Regions from separate parts of the Robertmurraya beringensis genome, predicted to be linked through region 1. Evidence: riboswitches for the same ligand, from Rfam matches in the RefSeq annotation. Region 1 holds a riboswitch; each other region holds the start of a gene.

The links. Region 1 has a riboswitch for cobalamin ahead of ACFFHF_RS09745 (ABC transporter substrate-binding protein). Riboswitches for the same ligand answer to the same signal wherever they lie in the genome.
Positions count from the first base shown of each region.
Region 2: it holds a riboswitch for cobalamin, as region 1 does, so the genes downstream of both, cobT (nicotinate-nucleotide--dimethylbenzimidazole phosphoribosyltransferase) here and ACFFHF_RS09745 (ABC transporter substrate-binding protein) in region 1, are expected to answer to the same signal.
Region 3: it holds a riboswitch for cobalamin, as region 1 does, so the genes downstream of both, ACFFHF_RS08540 (anaerobic ribonucleoside triphosphate reductase) here and ACFFHF_RS09745 (ABC transporter substrate-binding protein) in region 1, are expected to answer to the same signal.

Region 1 covers NZ_JBHLUU010000027.1:114,897-122,796, reverse strand. The annotation lists gene ACFFHF_RS09780 (cobyrinic acid a,c-diamide synthase CobB) at 1-580, shown strand, start outside; gene ACFFHF_RS09775 (precorrin-2 dehydrogenase/sirohydrochlorin ferrochelatase family protein) at 577-1,206, shown strand; gene cobA (uroporphyrinogen-III C-methyltransferase) at 1,203-1,964, shown strand; gene ACFFHF_RS09765 (nitroreductase family protein) at 1,958-2,512, shown strand; gene ACFFHF_RS09760 (cob(I)yrinic acid a,c-diamide adenosyltransferase) at 2,525-3,064, shown strand; gene ACFFHF_RS09755 (methyltransferase domain-containing protein) at 3,159-3,998, shown strand; gene ACFFHF_RS09750 (CbiX/SirB N-terminal domain-containing protein) at 4,101-5,300, shown strand; cobalamin riboswitch at 5,387-5,584, shown strand; gene ACFFHF_RS09745 (ABC transporter substrate-binding protein) at 5,767-7,308, shown strand; gene nikB (nickel ABC transporter permease) at 7,317-7,900, shown strand, end outside.
Region 2 covers NZ_JBHLUU010000079.1:927-6,095, forward strand. The annotation lists gene ACFFHF_RS12200 (response regulator) at 1-225, shown strand, start outside; gene ACFFHF_RS12205 (SMODS domain-containing nucleotidyltransferase) at 344-577, opposite strand; gene ACFFHF_RS12210 (cation:proton antiporter domain-containing protein) at 1,266-1,484, opposite strand; cobalamin riboswitch at 1,680-1,847, shown strand; gene cobT (nicotinate-nucleotide--dimethylbenzimidazole phosphoribosyltransferase) at 1,935-3,722, shown strand; gene ACFFHF_RS12220 (CBO0543 family protein) at 4,657-5,046, shown strand.
Region 3 covers NZ_JBHLUU010000025.1:29,952-37,851, reverse strand. The annotation lists gene ACFFHF_RS08560 (hypothetical protein) at 201-755, shown strand; gene ACFFHF_RS08555 (helix-turn-helix domain-containing protein) at 844-1,383, opposite strand; gene ACFFHF_RS08550 (alpha/beta hydrolase) at 1,579-2,223, shown strand; gene ACFFHF_RS08545 (DoxX family protein) at 2,298-2,726, shown strand; cobalamin riboswitch at 3,053-3,231, shown strand; gene ACFFHF_RS08540 (anaerobic ribonucleoside triphosphate reductase) at 3,470-5,704, shown strand; gene nrdG (anaerobic ribonucleoside-triphosphate reductase activating protein) at 5,723-6,220, shown strand; gene metE (5-methyltetrahydropteroyltriglutamate--homocysteine S-methyltransferase) at 6,755-7,900, opposite strand, start outside.

The DNA of each region.
Region 1 (7,900 bases):
TGAAGAAAACCTAGAATTACTCCGTATATATGGTGCCACGTTGCATTACTTCTCTCCATTACAAAATGAGGAAGTTCCAGAAAAAGCCCAGGGGTTGTATATCGGCGGCGGTTTCCCGGAAGAGTTTGCAGAAAGGTTGGCAAAAAATGAGGAAACGAAGCAATCGATAAGAGCCGCGCTTGAGCGAGGGGTGCCAACATTAGCGGAATGCGGCGGTTTTATGTATTTAACAGATGAAATTGTGAATCGTCAAGGACAGGTATTCCCAATGCTCGGGATCATTCCAGGACGTGTGCGGATGCAAGATAAATTAGCGGCACTTGGTTACCGGGAAATTACAGGTGTACCAGGCAACTTTCTAATCAATGAAGAGGAGCAGGCAAAAGGTCATGAGTTCCATTACTCGACTTATGAGGGGGAACATACATCACCAGCTTATTTTAGTAAAGGCCGTTTTCGTGCTCAGCAGGAAGGTTATCTTCATAAAAATATTGTTGCTGGTTATACACACTTTCATTTCGCATCAAATCCACAGCTTGTGAAAAATTGGCTGACAGCATGTTTGGAGGATAAACAATGAATTATTTCCCACTATTAATGAATATTGACTATAAAAAGGTTGTTATTGTTGGGGGTGGTCATGTAGCTCGTCAAAAGGTAGAAGCACTATTGCCAACAAAGGCACTAGTGACAGTGATAAGCCCAACGGTAACCGAAAAATTGCAGCACTACATCAATGAAGGGTTTGTGACTTGGAAAGAAAAGACATTTGTACCTGCTGATTTAGATGATGCATTACTGGTTTTCGCCGTAACAAATGACGAAGAGGTAAATAATGCAGTGGAAGAAGCGACACAGCATTGGCAATTACTCAGCCGTGCGGATGCAAAAGGACGTGTTGATTTCATCAACCCAGCCGTCGTTCGCCGTGGTGATTTCGTATTGACTGTATCGACGTCTGGAGCAAGTCCAGGTCTGACCCGCCAAGTAAAGACGGAATTAGAAGAGCAATTTGGAGTACATTACGTGCAGTATGTTTCATTTTTAAGGGAAGCACGTCAGCGGATTTTACAAGTGTTTACGGGTGATGCGAAAAAACAGCTATTAGCAGAGCTCCTGAATCCACAGTTATTACAATGGATGGAACAAGGTGAAAAACAAAAATGTGAAGCGTGGCTGCGGCAGCGTATAGGAGAAATACGTTGAGCGGATTTGTATATATTGTAGGAGCTGGTCCTGGTGACCCAAAACTATTGACGATTCGTGGATTAGAGTGCATTCAGCAAGCGGATGTGATTTTATATGACCGACTGGTGAATGCGGAATTACTAAAACATGCGAAAGCAGACACCGAGCTGATTTATTGTGGAAAAGAACCAGGCAGGCATGGACTGATTCAGGATGAAATTCATCGTGTGCTAGTGGAACAAGCCAATCTTGGTAAGCAGGTTCTCCGCTTAAAAGGCGGTGACCCATTTGTCTTTGGGCGTGGTGCAGAAGAAGCCGCAATTTTACGGCAAGCAGATATTCCATTTGAAATCGTGCCTGGTATTACAGCGGGGATTGCTGCGCCTGCTTATGCTGGGATTCCTGTGACACATCGTGATCATGCCGTAAGCTTTGCGATCGTTACTGGTCATGGCCGTCAAGAAAAGGAGCAGAACTTTTTAAATTGGTCCGCGCTTGCTCAAATTGATACAGTAGCTTTTTATATGAGCATAGGCAATATCGCTCATATTACGAAAAGCTTAATAACCTATGGCAAAAGTGAAACAACCCCTGTTGCTGTCATTGAATGGGGCACAACCAAAAATCAGCGTACAATTACAGGCAATCTCTCCACGATTGCACAAGATATTCAAATCCATCGTATCTCAAATCCATCTATGATTTTAGTTGGCGAGGTGGTTAGTGTACGGGATCAAATTGCCTGGTTTATAGAAAAGGAGCATGAATTATGTTAGATGTATTAAAAAAACGCCGAGCGATTCGCCAATTTGAAACTCGCGAAGTGGAACGGGACAAAATTGAGACGTTATTAGAAGCAGCAACGTTTGCACCAAATGACCGTATGCGTGAACCCTGGCATTTCTATGTATTACAGGGCGACAGCTTAAAACGTTATGAGCAGGTGGCGCTTGATTATTTACAAAGGCGTTTCCCAGCAAAACCACATTTAGTGGAAAGCTCAATGGAAGCCATCACAAAAACACCGCTTGTCATTGTGGTGACATCAGCCATTGTGGCTGGAGATGAAGGAGCAACCAAAGATAATACCTTTGCAGTCAGCAGTGCGATTATGTCGATGTGGTTAATAGCCGAACAGCTGGGTTTAGGCATGGTATGGCGTACACGCGGTGTCGGTTTAGTGCATGATACAGCATTACATGATTTTATTGGTGCAACGGATGAAGAGCAATTAGTAGGCACGTTATGCATTGGTTACCCTGCAGAAGAGATTACTTCCGTAAAAAAGCGTACACCATTTGCAGAAAAAACAACGTGGTTATAGGGAGGTTAGTACATGGCTCGACAGGGGATGTTGTTAGTTTACACAGGAGAAGGCAAAGGAAAAACAACTGCTTCACTTGGTGTAGTATTACGTGCAATTGGCCGCGGCATGAAGGTGAAATACTTTCAATTTATTAAATCACCTGAACGTACATATGGTGAACAAATTGCCCTGCGAAAACTCGGTATTGAAACCGTGCAATTAGGTGTCGGTTTTACATGGACGAAAACACCGGAGGAGCATCGCGAAGCACTGGCGAAAGCCTGGCAGACAGTAAAAGAAGAGCTAAATGATGTAACAACAGATGTTTTAGTGCTGGATGAGTTGAATAATGCGTTAGCCATCACACGTTTTCCAATCGATGATGTATTGCCGTTACATGAGGTGTTAGCGGCCATACAAAACCGTCCCAAAACGATGCACCTAATAATCACAGGCCGTTCTGCTCATCCATCTTTACTCGCTTTAGCTGATTTAGTGTCAACGATTGATGCTACAAAACATTATTATACTGATCATGATGTTAAAGCGATGAAGGGGCTTGAGTTTTAAGCATTGAGGACGCCATATTTAAATCACAAACAGGCACCCAATTCACCAGAGAAGGATTGTCCATTTAGGTTGTCGAGATTGAGGAGAAAGTTCAATGAAAAAAGGATCCCCTTTACGCTTTGATTTTGAAAAGCTGTGGAAAGAAGGCATGTTAAACTGGCATGGCAAGATGCCAGAACGAATGATTGATGATGAACTGGAAGAAGCATTTTGGGCTCAGTCCATGAGGAAAAAAACATACAAGCAAACAGATAACTATGCAAAAAAAATTTACGAAGTAATGAAACAGCATATCCCGCAGAATGCATCTTGTATTGAAATGGGGCCGGGCTGGGGCAATTATACCTTTCAACTCCGTCAAAACGTCAAAAGATTAACGTTAGTGGATGGTTCTGAAAGTGTGCTTGATTATTTAAAACAATACTTTGAAAACGATGCAAATGTTCGGTTCGTTCATAGTAAATGGGAAAAAGCGCAAATTGAGCAACATGATGTTGTTATTGGGGTGAACTGCTTTTATCGTATGTATGAAATGAATGCGGCGTTGAAAAAAATGAACCGGCTTGCCAAAAAGCGAGCCATCATTGGCTTAACAACAGGACCTATTCAGCCGCATTACGTTATTTTAGATGAGCAGTTTGGCTATTACATTAAATATCCTCGCCGTGATTATATTACCATCGTCAATATGCTGTATCAGTTAGGGATTTTTGCAAATTGTGAAATGCTCAAGCTGGAGCGTGAGTATCGTTATGATACGTTGCAGCAATTATATGAAGCACAAAGCAAAAAAATCTTATCACCCCAGTTTGATATGGCACATGTGAAAGCATCACTCGAAGGTTTTATTGCTATGGAGAATGGCCAGTATGTATACCGTCACACATTCTATGCTGCGATCATTAGTTGGGAGCCTGTGAAGTTACATGACTAAGTTTCGTTTTAACCTCTAATATACGTGCTTTAATCGGAGGCTCTGTTGATATAACAAAGAGATATAGAGGGTCCAAGATGATGGAGAGAGGGAGGTAACTTTATGACGACATGGGATTTAACACAAATGCAGCGTCACTTACTTATTTGCAATGGGGCAACCTGTATGGCAGCAGGAGCTGAAGAGGTCACGCAGCAAATTCGTGATGAAATCCGTAAAAACCGTTTGGATGAGCATATTCATACATCCCGTACACGATGTAACGGCCGCTGTAAAGATAAATGCGTAGTAATTGATTACCCAAAAGGGACATGGTATTCGGTTCAACATGAAGAAACCGCTCGTGATATTGTTCATGAGGCAGTTGAACAAGATGCTATCATTTATTCAATGGAGCACGGTGTGCGGAAGCGCAGCGAAGACCGCATAAAAGGAATTGAAAAATACAAGAAAGGTAATGGACCAATTAAAAAAGCTGTATTATTTGTTGGACATGGTAGCAGGCTGGAGGCAGGAAATATAGAGGTTCGCGAATTTATCGGGCAGATGAAAGAATACATTGATCCAGCCCTTTTAGTAGAAACATGCTTTTTAGAATTTGCAACACCAAATATTGAAGATGGGATTCAGATATGTGTTGAAAAAGGTGCGGATGAAATACATGTAATTCCCATCATTTTATTACATGCAGGACACTCAAAATTGCACATTCCTGCAGAAATTGAACATGCAAAAGAGCATTTCCCAGATGTTCAATTTACCTATGGCCAAACGATAGGTGTTCATGAGGAAGTTTTTGAAATTTTAAAAACAAGACTTACTGAAACAGGTTTTGATGTGGAGCAAAAGCATGAGGATACGGCCATTTTATTAATTGGACGAGGCGGCAGCGATCCATATGCTAATGGTGATTTTTATAAAATTAGCAGATTATTGTGGGAGAAATTAAATGTACCTATTGTTGAAAGTGCCTTTATGGGGGTAACGACGCCAACTGTGCAGGATGGGATGGAACGCTGCATTAAATTGGGCGCAAAAAAAATCATCATGCTGCCGTATTTTTTATTTACGGGCATTTTAATGAAAAGAATGAATAAAATGGCCGAACAGTTTAAAGAGTCTTATCCGCATGTATCAATAGATATAGCACAGTATTTTGGCTATCATCCAAAGTTAAGAACGGTACTGTTAGAACGTATGAACCAGGCCTTAAACGGTACATCGACTGGAATGCAAGATTTAGAAAATTTCCGTAAATATGCGGAAGAACATGGGTATGAACATCATCATCACCATAATTAGAGGATAGTCAACTGGTTTTGGAAGGGAATAGGTCAGTAAAAAGAAGAAGGTTTTCGGAATTGAAATTAAATTACTAAGTACATCTTAATAATGTTTTGGAAATAGGTGCTAGATATAACTTTATCCGCTTAAAAGGGAAGTCGGTTAAATGCCGACACGGACCCGCCACTGTAATGGGAATTTCACAATAGTGTGAAGAACATTCAAATATACCACTGGGGTACTCCTGGGAAGGTTTGAATGTTTCCTTAAGTCAGGAGACCTGCCTATTTTAACATCGCCGATTGACCTACGGGATTTTAGGGAGGTGGTTAGGATGCTGATAAAGGATCTTCTTATACATGCCAACATCAATGAGTTTGGATGTGGTGAGATTCCTATTCCCCTCTATCATGAAAAGCATTTCTGACCGCTTTCGTTATTACGGTTGGAAGTGCTTTTTTTATTTAATAATGGAGGTATTTTTATGGGTAAATATGGTAAGGGGAAAATGGTGTATTTTTTTGTTTGTTTCCTAATCGTGTTCTCTGGATGTAGCCAGGAAAAAACTATTGGAATTGGAGATTCCCCTAAAAAAGATAAAAAAATGACTCTGGCATTCCCTTGGAGTCCACAAAGTCTTGACCCCCATGGTAGTGATAGTTGGGAGGTTATGCGTACAGGAACAGGAGAAACATTGGTAAAGTTGGATGAAGATTTACAAGTTAATCCGTGGTTAGCGAAAGAATGGACGCAAGAAGATGCTACTACATGGAGATTTAAGCTTGAGGAGAATGTTAGTTTTCACAACGGAAAAGCGATGGATGCGTCAAGTGTAAAGAATTCCTTACTGCGCTCGATAGAGAAGGATCCAAAAGTAAAAGACCTTTTGAACATTGAAACCATAGAGGTTGTATCCGCACATGAGTTAATAATTGTCACTGTACAAGCGAACGCAGCATTAATTCCTCATTTAGCAGATCCATCTACAATGATCGCGGATGTAAGCACTATAGATGATGAGAATCGTTATCCTGCTCTTACAGGAGCCTTTTCGTTTAAACAATTTAAAAAAGATGAATCCCTTGTTGTGGAAAGATTTGAAGATTATTGGGGAGAACAAGCGCTATTGTCTGAAGTAATCATTAAGTATATTCCAGAAGGAACTACGAGATTAATGTCACTTCAATCAGGTGATGTGGATGGTGCGACAGATATTCCGATTGATAACATGGCAGTATTAGAAAAGGATGAAAAATTTGAAGTATACGTCACTCCATCATTACGAACTCATATGTTGATGTTTAATATGAATTCCCCATTTTTTAAGGAATTAGCTCTTAGAAAAGTGGTTGATTTGAATACTCCACGTGAAGAGATTGTTCAATCTATTATGCTAAATGCAGGTACAGAAGCAAAAAGTCCCTTTCCGGAAGTATTCTCATTTGGGAATGTTGCGAAACTAGAACCATCGTTATCTAGTAGTGAGTTACTAAAAAAAGCAGGTTGGAAGAAAAATGAAGAAGGTATTTGGGAAAGGCAAGGGACTATATTTGATGTTACACTTTTTACCTTTCCACAACGTCCGGAGTTAACCGTTATGGCGGAGGTAATTCAAAGTGAATTATTGAAACAAGGAATAAAAGTAAGTATACGTCAAGTAGAAAATATTGATGAAGCGTTAATGAATGAAGATTGGGATTTATCCATGTATAGCATGCTAACTGCGCATACTGGAGATCCGCAATACTTTTTAAGTATGTTCTATCAATCAAGTAGTGAATCTAATATTAGTAACTATGAATCTCCAATCGTTGATCAGAAAATCAATGAATTAAATGAAACTACTGACCGAGCGAAGCGTGATCAGGTAGCGATTGAAATTCAAGATTTGATTATTAATGACGTGCCACAATCATTTATTGTTCATCCCAAGACCGTATTTAGTGCTAAAAAAGGGGTGGAAGGGTTTACTCCACATCCTATTGAGTATTACTATATTCACTCCCAGCTTGATATAAGTAAGTAGGGAAGCATATGATTCGTTATGGGTTAGCCCGTTTATTGCATTTGTTTTTCGTGATTTTTTTCGTATCTACTTTCACTTTTCTATTATTAAGGTTAGCACCAGGTGATCCAGCATATATCCTATTAACCAAGCATAATGTGCCAGCATCTGAAGAAGCATTGATAGCCTTAAGAGAAGAATTAGGTTTGACAGAGAGCTTATGGAGTCAATATATTCATTGGTTAAAAGACGCTTTTTTATGGGATTGGGGGACATCCTATGTTTCCAAAGAACCCGTTGTAAAGGAATTAGTATATAGGCTACCCGCGACGTTGGAATTGGCATTCGCTGGATTACTTGTTATGTTTTTAGTGACGATTATTTTGGGGATTTCTACGGCTATTTATTCTAATAACTGCTTGGATTTAGTGGGAAGAATGCTGGCCATTGTCGGTTCTTCCGTTCCTACTTTTTGGTTGGGATTTCTATTTATTTATTTTTTCTCTGTTCAATTTGGTTGGTTTCCTTCTATGGGTCGTGGAACATTACAACACCTTGTGCTACCTGCTATAACCCTGGGATTGGGTTTGGGAGTGGTGTATGCTCGTATCCT
Region 2 (5,169 bases), on a different contig from region 1:
GATGTTTACCCTGATCTAGTGATAATGGACCTAAATATGCCCTGTAAAAATGGCATGAACGCATTAGAGAATATTAAAAATATGGACTCAAATGCTAAGGTAGTCATTTGTTCTGCTATGGGACAACAAAGAATAAACATCGAGGCACTGGGCCAAGGAGCAAAAGATTTTGTAGTTAAACCCTATTTTAATGAGTTAGTACCAACTCTTAAGAAATTAGTTTAAGTTCAATTCCTTAAGAGGGATGCTTTTTTGTTGGATTAAACTAGTTGCACAGTATATATGTCTTTAGTGCAAATCAAAATAGAGATCTTTTCAAAGTTCATTAAAAACTCACTTGTTTTTATTTTTTCTCTTTTTGGAAATACTTCCTAAAAGGAGGTCGAATTATGTCGAAAGCACCTCTTATATAAGATCCGATTTGAAAATGAGTATGTAGTTCCCCACCTTCAAAATATAGATTTAACCTTCTTGATAAGGTGATTATTGATGTTGAAATACTTGCCTTTTCTTTCTCTGATAAAACCAGTTTACTAGCTAAAGATTTTAAATGATTATTAACAGGATTAACCGACATAATTTGCCTCCTCATGACAATATTCGCTAACTTTATTATATAATTTTTTCCAAGAATATAAAAATACACGAGAACCTCTATTCAAAAAAAGAAGAGAATCACCCTTCTCTCCTTATCCTGACATAAAACTCTTCAATTTCTACACTTTGACTTTATCCCAAAACACTAATACAAAGGCATCCTTAAGTGATTTCGTTATAAAACCTCTAATAAATTCCTTCAGTTAACATCCACTCCTATTTTGACATATCCCTAAATTCCTCTTTAAGCACCTATTTTTGCCGATTTTGATTCACTTTTGTGTAACGCTGTAAAAATATCCGATTTGTTTACTCAGCTACTAGTCCAGTAACATCTCGATCGTACATATATTTATAGAACATGATTATATTTAGGTTAGGAAAGTGAAATAGTTGACACTAAAAGGACCACACATATCTAAATATGTGTGGTCCAATTTTATTACCTTCTTCAACTAAAGGACTATAGTATAAGTGCATATCTTCACAAACTTAGCTTTATTACAGGAATGCCCTCCTTTTTAATTCAGTTGCCAGTGACAACTATTAAGTGACCTGAACAAATATATTCCTTTTTTATTCCCCTTGTATTAAATACTTTAACATTGGAGGTTTGGAGGTGCAACTAAAGTCGTAAATATTATTACAATAATAATTGAAGTGAAGTATTATGGTTGTAACAGAGCTTCTTGTAGTCCAGTTGCTGCAATAATTATAGCAACTTCTCCTCTTGATACCATCCCAGCCCCTATAATAAACGATGTGGGTGAAGAAAAGCCTGTGAACTTCGCTCCTAATGCACCACCTAACAATTTCGTGAGGACCGCGTTTTTAATAAAATAAGGTTTTTTAATTGAATAATCAATTTCATAATTCACTACGAACATTAACAAATTTATTATCTGTCATTCAATTTCCGCTACAATCTTATTAAAGGCAAAGTGCTACCATGTAACCACTTTGTGTACCTCCAATCTTCTCCACAAGTTCTAGGAAAAATAACTATATTTTTTTGCGATAAAAATACGATTCATGAAAAGATTGTCATTTTAACTATTCTATGGTTTACTAATACGTAGTTTTATAGAATGTCTTCATTAGGTGCCTAAGTATAGGAGAATAGGGAAGTTTAAAACAACGCGGAGCCCGCCACTGTAGTCGAGGAGCTGCTGCAATGCCACTGGGAAACTGGGAAGGCGCAGCATGTGATGAATCGGAGTCAGGAGACCTGCCTAAGAGAAGTTCTACAATGTGGTTATGGCAAGACCTCAGCTTATTTAAGCTGGGTTTTTTTTGTATGGTCGGGAATTACCATTAAAGGAGGAAGTAAGTTAATTATGAAAAAATTAAAGGAAACAATTAGTTTAATTGATGGTTTGAACACAAAAGCTCAGGAACAAATGGAACAACATTTAAACTCACTAACTAAACCATTCGGAAGTTTAGGCTTGTTAGAATCACTAGCGATTAAAATAGCAGGTATAACTGGAAATGCACAACCTAATATTGACCCAGCAATGGTAGTGTTAATGGCGTCAGACCATGGTGTAACTGTAGAAGGAGTTTCAGCTTATCCATCAGAAGTTACTCAGCAAATGGTTAGAAATTTTATTACAGGTGGAGCAGCGATCAATGTTTTATCCCGAGCTTCAAATGCCTCAGTTCAGGTTGTTGATATAGGGATTAATGGAGAGTTGCAACTTCCAGGTTTAATCAACAGAAAAATACGCTTTGGAACAAATAACATGGTGCAAGGACCAGCTATGGAAAGGACAGAAGCAGTTTCGGCGATAGAAGTAGGAATTGAGGTAGCACAGTCAGCTATACAGAAAGGTGCGAGACTTTTAGCACTTGGAGAAATGGGAATCGGAAATACCACAGCAAGTAGTGCGATGGTCGCCGTACTCGGGCAGTTATCTGTTGATCAAGTCGTTGGGTTTGGAACAGGAATAAATACAGATGAAAAAGTAAAAAAAGCCAACGTTATTAAAAGATCAATTGAAATAAATCAACCCAATCCAGCTGATCCGATTGACGTTTTGGCAAAAGTCGGGGGATTAGAAATAGCAGGACTTGCTGGGATTGTGTTGGGTGCTGCAGCAGCACGAGTCCCTGTTTTAATAGATGGCTTCATCACAGCTGTGGCTGCGTTGACAGCGGTTCGTATGACTCCCGCATGTGTGCATTATCTTATTGCATCACATCAATCAGTGGAACCGGGTCATATCTTTGTAAATAAACTTTTAGGATTACAGCCACTTGTTAATCTAAACCTTCGTGTTGGAGAAGGAAGTGGGACGGCAATTGCACTTCCCATTGTGAGATCAGCTATTAAAATTGCAAATGAAATGTCTACATTCGAGCAAGCAGGCGTTTCTGGTTCAACTGATGGTTCGGTAAAAGGTACAGCAGAAGTAGCGAAGACATCTGAAATATTACCTACAGAACCTACATTGCAAATAGCAACTCTTCATGAGTTTGATGTGCAACAAAAACAAGGTGTCTATAATGCAATTTATAGCCGAAGGGATATTCGTTCATTTATAAAGCAACCAATTGAGGAGGAAAAACTGTACAGAATCTTAAAAGCAGCACACCATGCACCCTCAGTTGGCTTTATGCAACCGTGGAATTTCATTGCGGTTCGCTCAGACGAAATTAAACAGCAATTACATGACGTTGTTTCTAAAGAAATACAAGTAGCAGGAAAATATTTTGAAGATGATCGGTCTTTGTTGTATCCTAAGCTAAAACTTGAAGGTATTCTTGAGGCACCTGTTACGATTTGTTTTACGTGTGACCCGACAAGGAACGGGGATCATGTACTGGGGCGCAATACGATACCAGAAACAGATGCCTATTCGGTAGTATGTGCTATGCAGAACTTATGGTTAGCTGCTCGGGCTGAAGGGCTTGGAGTTGGATGGGTTTCCTTTTATAAGAAACAAGACATACGAAAAATACTTAATATTCCGCCACATATCGAGCCTATCGGTTTGATGTCAGTTGGGTATACACATCAGTTTCAAGAACAACCTGTATTAGAGACAGTCGGATGGGGAAAACGAATACCAATAGACAATTTAATTTATACTGACAATTGGGGAAGCAATAAAACTAAATAGTTAAGTGACCATTATTTAGCTGGATTTGATAGAGTTATAAACGAAACGAGTCCTTCTTCATTAGAAGAACCGTTTCTAAATCTTTTATTAACATATGTTTTCCCATATTGTTCTTACTAACCATAATGAATAATAAAGTTATTTCATTAAATGTCCCGATTACGGAAAACTGTCTTATTGAAAATCAATCAAATTTATATAAATGTATACTCTTTTTAAAATAGCAGCAGTTCTAGAAATTACCCCATTTAAATTCATAGAACGGACTGAAGAACACTATGCTCTGTTAATGTTTAATGTTGATATAAATATAATAAACAGAACTTTCATAAAACCGGAAGTTCTGTTTGGTTTTATTGTCTTTAAGAAACAGATAGGTAAGGGTTTGAGATTATCGTTCCCTTTTCCCCCTGTTCACACCGTACGTGCGACTTTCACCGTATACGGCGTTCCAACTAATCCAATTCATTCAATTCTATGTACTCAAGTGAAATTAGTTTAATCTCAATCAAATCGTATAGTTTTTTACATAAACTTCTGAGTTCATTTACTTTTCCCTTTTGTTTGCTGTTCAGTTGTAAATCATCAAGAATAGAATTAATTTTATTAATATCTTTCAGATGTACGAGCCTGTGAAGAGTTTCATGTAGATCTATCAAGTTTGAATAACGGTCATCTTACATACCTAAACTCACTAATAATATCAGTTAACCAATTTTCCATAGTCATCCCCTTCGATTTCTTATTAGAAAAGCATCCTTGTTCTAAACTGCTTCTTTAGCTTAATAGTGCTCAGCATTTTCGAATTGTTCATCAAAGTCTCATTTTTCTTTGTTTTAGAATAGCAATAATTTTTATAGGAAAAACTTCCCTAAAAGGGATGACATTTAAGAAAGAAAAAATCATTGAAATATCTTCTTGGATAATAATGTTTATGTTGTTAATCAAATTTGTACCGAAGAAAAAAATACGTGAAGCACATGTAGTTTTCCTGTTTACACAGGTAGTCACCTGGTTAATGGGGGCACTTGTTGTTGAAAAAGGTAATATAAAATATCCCATCAGAACCTTCTTCAAAAAAACAATAAAAAGCAATTTTACTTTTGAATATTTTATTTTTCCTGCATGGAATGTATTGTTCAACATTCTTTATCCTGAAAACAAAAATACTTATATCAAGGCATTATATTATTTGTTGCATACTTCTCTAATAATATTTTTTGAAGTAATCGCTCTAAAGTACACAAAATTGATTCACTATAAAAAATGGAAATGGTATTGGAGCTTCATAACTGTATTCATCCATCCCTTTTTGTTCAACTAAAGTCCCCCAATGCTGAATATATGAAGCCCTTTTAGTTATGATTTCTCCCTTGACAAACCAAAAATTATTAATTTTCCATGCAATATTACATATTTGATAAAAAAATTCCAGATACTTGTTAAA
Region 3 (7,900 bases), on a different contig from region 1:
TAGGCTTTACCTGACCATAAGATTTAACTTTTTACTGCACTCGGCAATCTTTTTGAAATTAAGTTAATGATTTGAGCAGTTTATACATGTAAGCCTTCAAGACAGTTTTACTGTTTGTTTATGGATTAGATTTTCAATTTTTAGGTAACTTATAAAAGTACACAAGCAAAGATAGACATTTTATTAAGGAAGTGCAGTGGATGAATCCAAATATCCGACTAAGCCAAGGTGAGAAGGTATTAGGGACTGAATATACCATATTAGATTTTTGGCAATGGGGATTTTACAACATCTTAACAAATAATTTAAGAGGGATATTTGCAGAATTTTTAGTTGCTTCGGCACTTGGGACTGTAAATCAATCCAGAATAGAATGGGAAGCTTATGACTTGATCTATAAAGATAAGAAAATAGAGGTGAAATCAGCTGCTTACATTCAGGCTTGGTATAGTGGTAAACCATCGAAGATCAGCTTTAGCATCGGGCATAAAAAGGAATTTGACTACGAAACAAATAAATATAGTCCAGATGCCAAAAGGAATGCAGACATCTATGTCTTTTGTCTAATGAAAGAAAAGGATCCTACTATTATTAATCCACAGGATACTAGCCAATGGGAATTTTACATTGTACCAACAACAAAACTAAATGATACCTTTCCCCAACAAAAGACATTAACTTTAAGGTCATTACAAAAAGTAGCAGAGCCTGTATTATACTTGGATATTATAAAGGTAATTGGTGGTTTTTGCTAATAGAGTCTCCACCAAGGAGTAAAACATGAAAAATAAGGACGGTTCCTTTTGCTTCTAACAAGAGCGAAGGAACCGTCCCTTTTAAAAATCATAATACATCTATCAATTCAGTTTCCGAATAGATAGAAATAAATACTACGGCTTTACTATCTCCAATGTTTTTAACGTAGTGGGGGACACTCGCATTCCAACTAAAGGAATCACCTTCTTCTACAATAAATGAATCCTCTCCTTGTTCAGCCAGTATTTTTCCTTCCAAAACTAAGTGACACTCTTCTCCCTCGTGTGAATGAGGTTCTCCAATGGAAGTTCCTGGGGGGAATTCAACGATCATCGTTCTCAGTCCGCCTTTGGATGCTAAGTGCTCAATTTTTAAATGATTAAAAGAAGAATTGGTTCTTTCCTCTTTCCGAACCACACGCATATGCTGCTTCTTTTCTAACAGTAAATAGGGTAGAGGGACATCTAAAAACGTTGCAATGGTACTTAATGTATTAATAGAAGGTGAAGTATTGTTGTTCTCTACATTGCTAATAAATCCTTTAGAAAGACCTGTTCCTTCACACATCTGAGAAATGGTGATTTTTTTTCTGTTTCTTATGGCTCGAATTTTGGCTCCAATATCCAGACGAATCATCTCCAATGTTTTCAATTATGAAACATAATTATATATTAGCAAATAAACTATTGACATACTATATCTTTGGTTGTTATCTTATAAACAACAAGTATTCATATTAAGAAACAATTTTTTTGTTCAGGTGTTTTCTAATAGAGAATTGTTTTCTATATGAGTAAATATTTTAAGGAGGGATGAGGTATATTGAATTCACCAATGATTTATGAACTTCGTAAACCATCTCAAATTGAGCCAAATAAAACCTATCCTGCTATTTTTGTGATGCATGGTATGGGAAGTAATGAACAAAATATGCTGCCGCTTGTTCAGGGACTAGAAGATACGTTTTACATTTTTAGCGTTCGTGGTCCTTTAGCTCAACCACCAGGTTTTGCATACTTTACCATTCAAGGCTTTGGTAAACCACATAGAGAAGCATTTGACCATGCAATCAGTGAGTTGACTACCTTCATTGATTATGCAACTGACAATTATCCAATCAACCCAGATAGCATATATTTACTTGGATTTAGTCAAGGAGCGATTTTGTCCATGACGCTTGGCTTAACATTGGGGAACCGAATCAAGGGGATTGTTGCCCTAAGCGGTTATATTCCTGGATTCGTTAAAGAAGAATACAACATGAAACCTGTTAATCAGCTTTCGTTGTTTATTTCTCACGGTAAATTTGACAACGTACTACCGTATGAATGGGGAGTAGACAGTCATGTGTTTTTCCAAGGGCTAGGGTCACAAGTTACTTTTCAATCCTATTCAGAAGGACATACAATTTCAGTAGAAAACCAACAAGACTTGATGAAATGGATTCTAGCTGATTTAAATAATTAACCAATTCTAATCAGAGTTTGGAGATTCAAAAAAGTAATCTCAAAACAAAATTAAACCACGGAGGAAAAAGAAAAATGGAAAACAAGTTTGAATTATGTTCTGTCATTTTACGAGTAGTATTAGGAATCATCTTTTTTATTCACGGATTCGTTAAATTCCAAGGTGGGATTGAAAATACGGTAGGATGGTTTAGCAGCATAGGGCTTCCAGGGTTTCTTGCTTACGGTGTGGCTTTAATAGAAGTTGTGGGAGGACTTGCCTTAGTACTTGGGTTATTTACAAGATGGGTTTCCGTTCTTTTTGCGGTACTTATGCTCGGAGCCATCTTAAAAGTGAAATTAGCGGCAGGTTTTTTAGGAAATGGTCAAATGGCTGGATATGAATTGGATTTAGCATTTTTAGTAATGGCCGTATCTCTTGCTCTAACAGGTTCTAATGCTTTTGCACTGGATCAACTTATTTTTAAAGGACAAAAGACGAAAAGTGCAACATCCCTAAATTAAATGATGTAAAAAATATCAGAGCATTACCTCAAATCAGGGGTAATGCTTTATTTTTTTGGCTAACAAAGTAAGGATGGTACTAGAGATATCTTTCGGTTACATTTCATGTATCGGATTCATTCCAACAATATCCGGGGTCATGGTTAAATGGTGAAGCAAATCGTTTATTTGATCTCTATGTGTATGCAACTCTTTTAACATATCATCAATAACCTTTGAGGGTACATGAATAAGAAGTCTAAATTTTACATTTTCGTGAACTTCCTATTTATAGATTTACTTTCCATTTCAAGGGTGGTACACTTGATTCTATTGAAAACAATATATGGTGTTCGTTTTATACAGGTACTACTATATGTAGTTTAATAGGGAAATTCGGTGTAATTCCGATGCTGTCCCCGCAACTGTGAAGCTGACGATGATTCAATGCCACTATGCAACTGCATGGGAAGGGAATCGGAGAATGAAGCAAAGCCAGGAGACCTGCCTATATAAAACAGATGAATCATTTCTTCGGGGATTGAGGAATGGAGACGTATCCATTTTTTTATTTCTGAACGTTTCCATTTTAGGCTATCTCTTTCAATGAGATAGCTTTTTTATTTGACGACAAAAAGAGGGGTTTTATGAAACTTTATGCTAAAACAATCTGACCTACTGGAGAATCTTCCTATTAAAAAGGTAATCAACCGCCATTCTTTTCTTACACATACTTTTTACGAAAGAACGTGATGATTTTGCAAATGATGAATACCTTACAAGAAGTAATCAAACGAGATAAATGTATTGTTCCGTTTTGCCCTGAAAAAATCATACAGGCTGTTGAAAAGGCTGAAAAAGCTACAGAACCAGGAATGACAACAAACCTAGCTCAAAAGGTATTGGATGCTTTACATACACAAATTCAACAAAGGCAAATTTCAGTAGATGAAATTCAAGACATTGTTGAAATGGAACTAGTGAAGAATGAAAGATTGGACGTAGCAACTGCCTATATTTTATACCATGAAGAAAGAACGAAAGCTAGAAATGGAAAATCATTTGAAACGATTGCATCAATTATTAGAGCGGAATCAAACGATATTACGAAGGAAAATGCCAATATGAGTGCGGAGACACCTTCGGGTATGATGATGAAGTTTGCAAGTGAAACAACAAAAGCTTATACGACAGCCGAATTGCTGAAACCGGAACATCATTTCTTGCATCGAACGGGAGCGATCCATATCCATGATCTGGATTATTATCCAACTCGAAGCTTAACTTGCTTACAACATCCGCTTGATCAACTGCTCAAGAATGGAATGGAGGTGAATCATGCTGCACTACGTCGTCCCAAGGGGATTCATGGGGCGGCAATAATGGCGTGTATTTCTCTCGAGACTGCTCAAAATGAAATGCACGGAGGACAAGCCATCCCAGCATTTGATTTCTATATGGCTCCATTTGTTAAAGTAACTTATGAAAAAGAATTAAAGAAGGCTTGTGAATTTACGGGAAGTGATTTTGACAAATTAAAGGCTGTACCTATTTCTGCTTATAAGGAAAATGATTTGGACGGTTTGACCGGAGCGGAAAGAGTCATTCAATATGCGTTAAATCGTACGATAAATACGGTGTATCAGGCGATGGAAGGGTTTATACATAACATGAACAGCATTCATTCGCGCGGCGGGAATCAAGTCGTTTTCTCTTCTATTAATTATGGGACAGATACCTCTCCAGAGGGACGATGTGTGATGGAGCAGCTACTCCTTTCAACAGAACGTGGTGTTGGTTATGGGCAAACAGCTATTTTTCCCATTCAAATTTTTAAAGTGAAAGACGGTGTCAATTTGAAAGAGGGCGATTCTAATTATGATTTATTCCGATTAGCCTGTCGCGTAACGGCAAAACGTTTCTTTCCAAACTTTATCAATTTAGATGCGTCTTTTAATCAGCATGAAAAATGGAGTGCCGGAGATCCAACACGTTATCTGTATGAAACAGCTACCATGGGTTGTCGTACTCGTGTATTTGAAAATATTCATGGAGAAAAAACTTCCGTTGGTCGGGGTAATGCTTCCTTTACTTCTATTAATCTAGTGCGAATCGCATTAGAGACATGGGAAGAAGTTAAAAAAGAAGGAATTTCTGAAGGTGAGAAATGGAGCCGTTTTTATGAGAAACTTGAGTACTTAATAGAAGAAGTGGGTGAACAATTAAAAACCCGCTTTGATTTTCAAAAACAAGCTTTAGTGAAACAGTTCCCAACGGTCATAAAATATTTATGGCGGGGTGGAAGTGAATTAAAACCAGAAGACACTATTGAAAAAGTAATCAATCAATCTACTTTAGCGATTGGATTTATTGGATTAGCGGAATGTTTACTCGTTTTAGAGGGGAAACATCACGGAGAATCAGCTGAAGCACAAACAAAAGGGTTGGAAATCGTCACTTTTATGCGAGATAAATGTACGGAACTTAAAGAACGATTTCAACTTAACTATAGCTTACTTGCTACACCCGCCGAGTCGTTGTGCAAAAAATTCCCAAAACATGATCGAGAACGTTTTGGTGAAGTAGAAGGAATCAATACTCGAGAATACTATACCAATTCAAACCATGTCCCAGTATGGCATCACTTGTCGGCGGTTAAGAAAATGACCATTGAAGCACCTTACCATGCCTTAACGTTAGGTGGACATATTGCGTATATTGAATTAGATGGAAAAGCATTAGAAAACTGGCAGGCGATCGAAAAAATGGTGCTCATGGCCCATCAATTAGATATCGGCTATTTCAGCTTAAATCATACGATCTGTCGATGCATAGATTGTGGACACGAAACAAGCGATGCCGATGCAACCATATGTGAATACTGTCATGGCGATCGGTTGGATGTTATCCAACGTATTACTGGATACCTGGTTGGTACAACAGGCAAGTGGAATGATGGTAAAAAAGCGGAATTACTAGATCGAGTGATTCATTCATAAAAGGCAGGGGGGACGAAATTGAAAATCGGAGGTTTCTATTCTGATTCTATCTCGAATGGTGTAGGGTGGAGAGCGGTTCTCTTTGTATCAGGGTGCCCGCATCATTGCCTTGGATGTCATAATCAAGAATCCTGGGATAAAGACTATGGTGAACCTTATGTGGAAGATGATATTTACAACCAAATGATGGAGAATCCTTTTTTAGATGGATTAACCTTATCCGGTGGAGAACCTTTTCTTTATTGCCAAGAGCTATTTTCATTAGTGAAACGTGTAAAAGCAAGGGGATTAAATATTTGGTCGTATACAGGCTTTACATTTGAAGAACTTTTACGTTGGTCTGAAAGGAATGCGGATGTACAGCAATTTCTACGGGAAGTAGACGTATTAGTGGACGGAAAGTTTTTAATCGAGAAAATGGTACCGCAGAAACGTTTTCGCGGAAGCGGTAATCAGCGGATTATTGATGTACAGGCTTCCTTGAAGAAACAAGAGATTGTATTATATATGGCTTAAGGGAAAGAGCCTGTTTTTATTACTAGTATGTTTCCATTCAGGTGCTTTCTTATTAAAAGACACAAGAATTGACGTATGCGCTTAACTGTTGGGGAATCAGGTAAAGAACCCGAGCGGAAAAATAGACGGAGAAATTCCACTTAATTAGTAACTTTTACTTAAAAAGGCTGAAATAGACGGAGAGATTCCGCCTAATGGTTCGAAAAAATAGAAAATGGGGGATTTTTCTTTGCATAGGCGGAAAACTTCGCCTTAATTAACCCGAAACGAGCTCGATTCTGCATCTAACGGAAAAATCTCCGCTTATTTGGCTTTTGCTGGTTACTCGAGAACTCATAAATCCAAGAGAACCTCATTTTTGTCCGAGGCGGTGAACGGTATCACAAATAAGTGAGGTTTTATAAAAGGCTGATTTTGTAAAGTTTGTTGGTTGAAAAAATCCCAAATGCCGTCTCTTCTTTCTATATAGGAAAAGAGCCTATTCTGAACAATCATTCTTCAAAATAGGCTCTTTCTTTTTATACCATATCTAAATTATGATCCTTTTATCACGAGCAATCTTTCTCTCGTTTGTTTGGCTGCTTCTACCATTACCTTCAGTGAAGCAATGGTCTCATCCATCCCTCTTGTTTTTAACCCGCAGTCAGGATTGATCCAGAACAGCTTTGGGTTAAGGACTTGAAGGGCACGATCAATGTTTCTTGTCAGTTCTTCAAGCTTTGGTACACGTGGACTATGAATATCATAGACACCGAGACCGATGCCTTTGTCATACGTATGTTCTTCGAAGGCGTGAATCAATTCACCATGACTTCTAGATGTTTCGATTGAAATAACATCCGCATCAAGCGCTGTAATGGCATCGATGATATTTTTGAAATCTGAATAACACATATGTGTGTGAATTTGTGTTTCATTTTGTACGGATGTTGTGGCAAGTTTAAAAGCATAAACCGCAGCATCTAAGTAACTTTCCTTTTTCTCCTGTTTTAGTGGTAGCCCCTCACGAATGGCTGGTTCATCCACTTGAATCATACGGATTCCATTTTCCTCAAGAACTTCCACTTCTTTTCGAAGCGCCAGGGCAATTTGATTAGCAACCTCATAGCGTGAAATATCATCTCGTACAAACGACCAGTTTAAAATGGTAATAGGACCTGTCAACATTCCTTTTACAGGCTTGGTTGTTAACGACTGGGCATATACCGTTTCTTTGACAGTCATCGGTTCTTGAAAGGATACATCCCCATAAATAAGAGGTGGCTTGACACAACGGGAACCATATGACTGGACCCAGCCGAATTTGGTAAATTGAAAACCGGCCAATTTTTCACCAAAATATTCAACCATATCTGTCCGTTCAAATTCGCCATGCACGAACACATCTAGACCCAGTTCTTCCTGAATGTCAATCCATTTTTTCATTTCCGCTTTTATATATTCTTGATAATCCGCATCAGTTAACTCGCCTTTACGCCATTTTAAACGCTGTTTCCTCACTTCTTGTGTTTGTGGGAAGCTTCCAATTGTGGTCGTTGGAAGAAGGGGCAATTGAAAAGTCTCATCTTGAATCTGTAGACGAACCTCAGATGTTGTCTCCCGTTCAGCTCTAAACGTACGCAAGTTTTGAATGTCTTCTTGAACTTGTGTGTTGTTACGAGAGGCTGAATGATTTAGTGC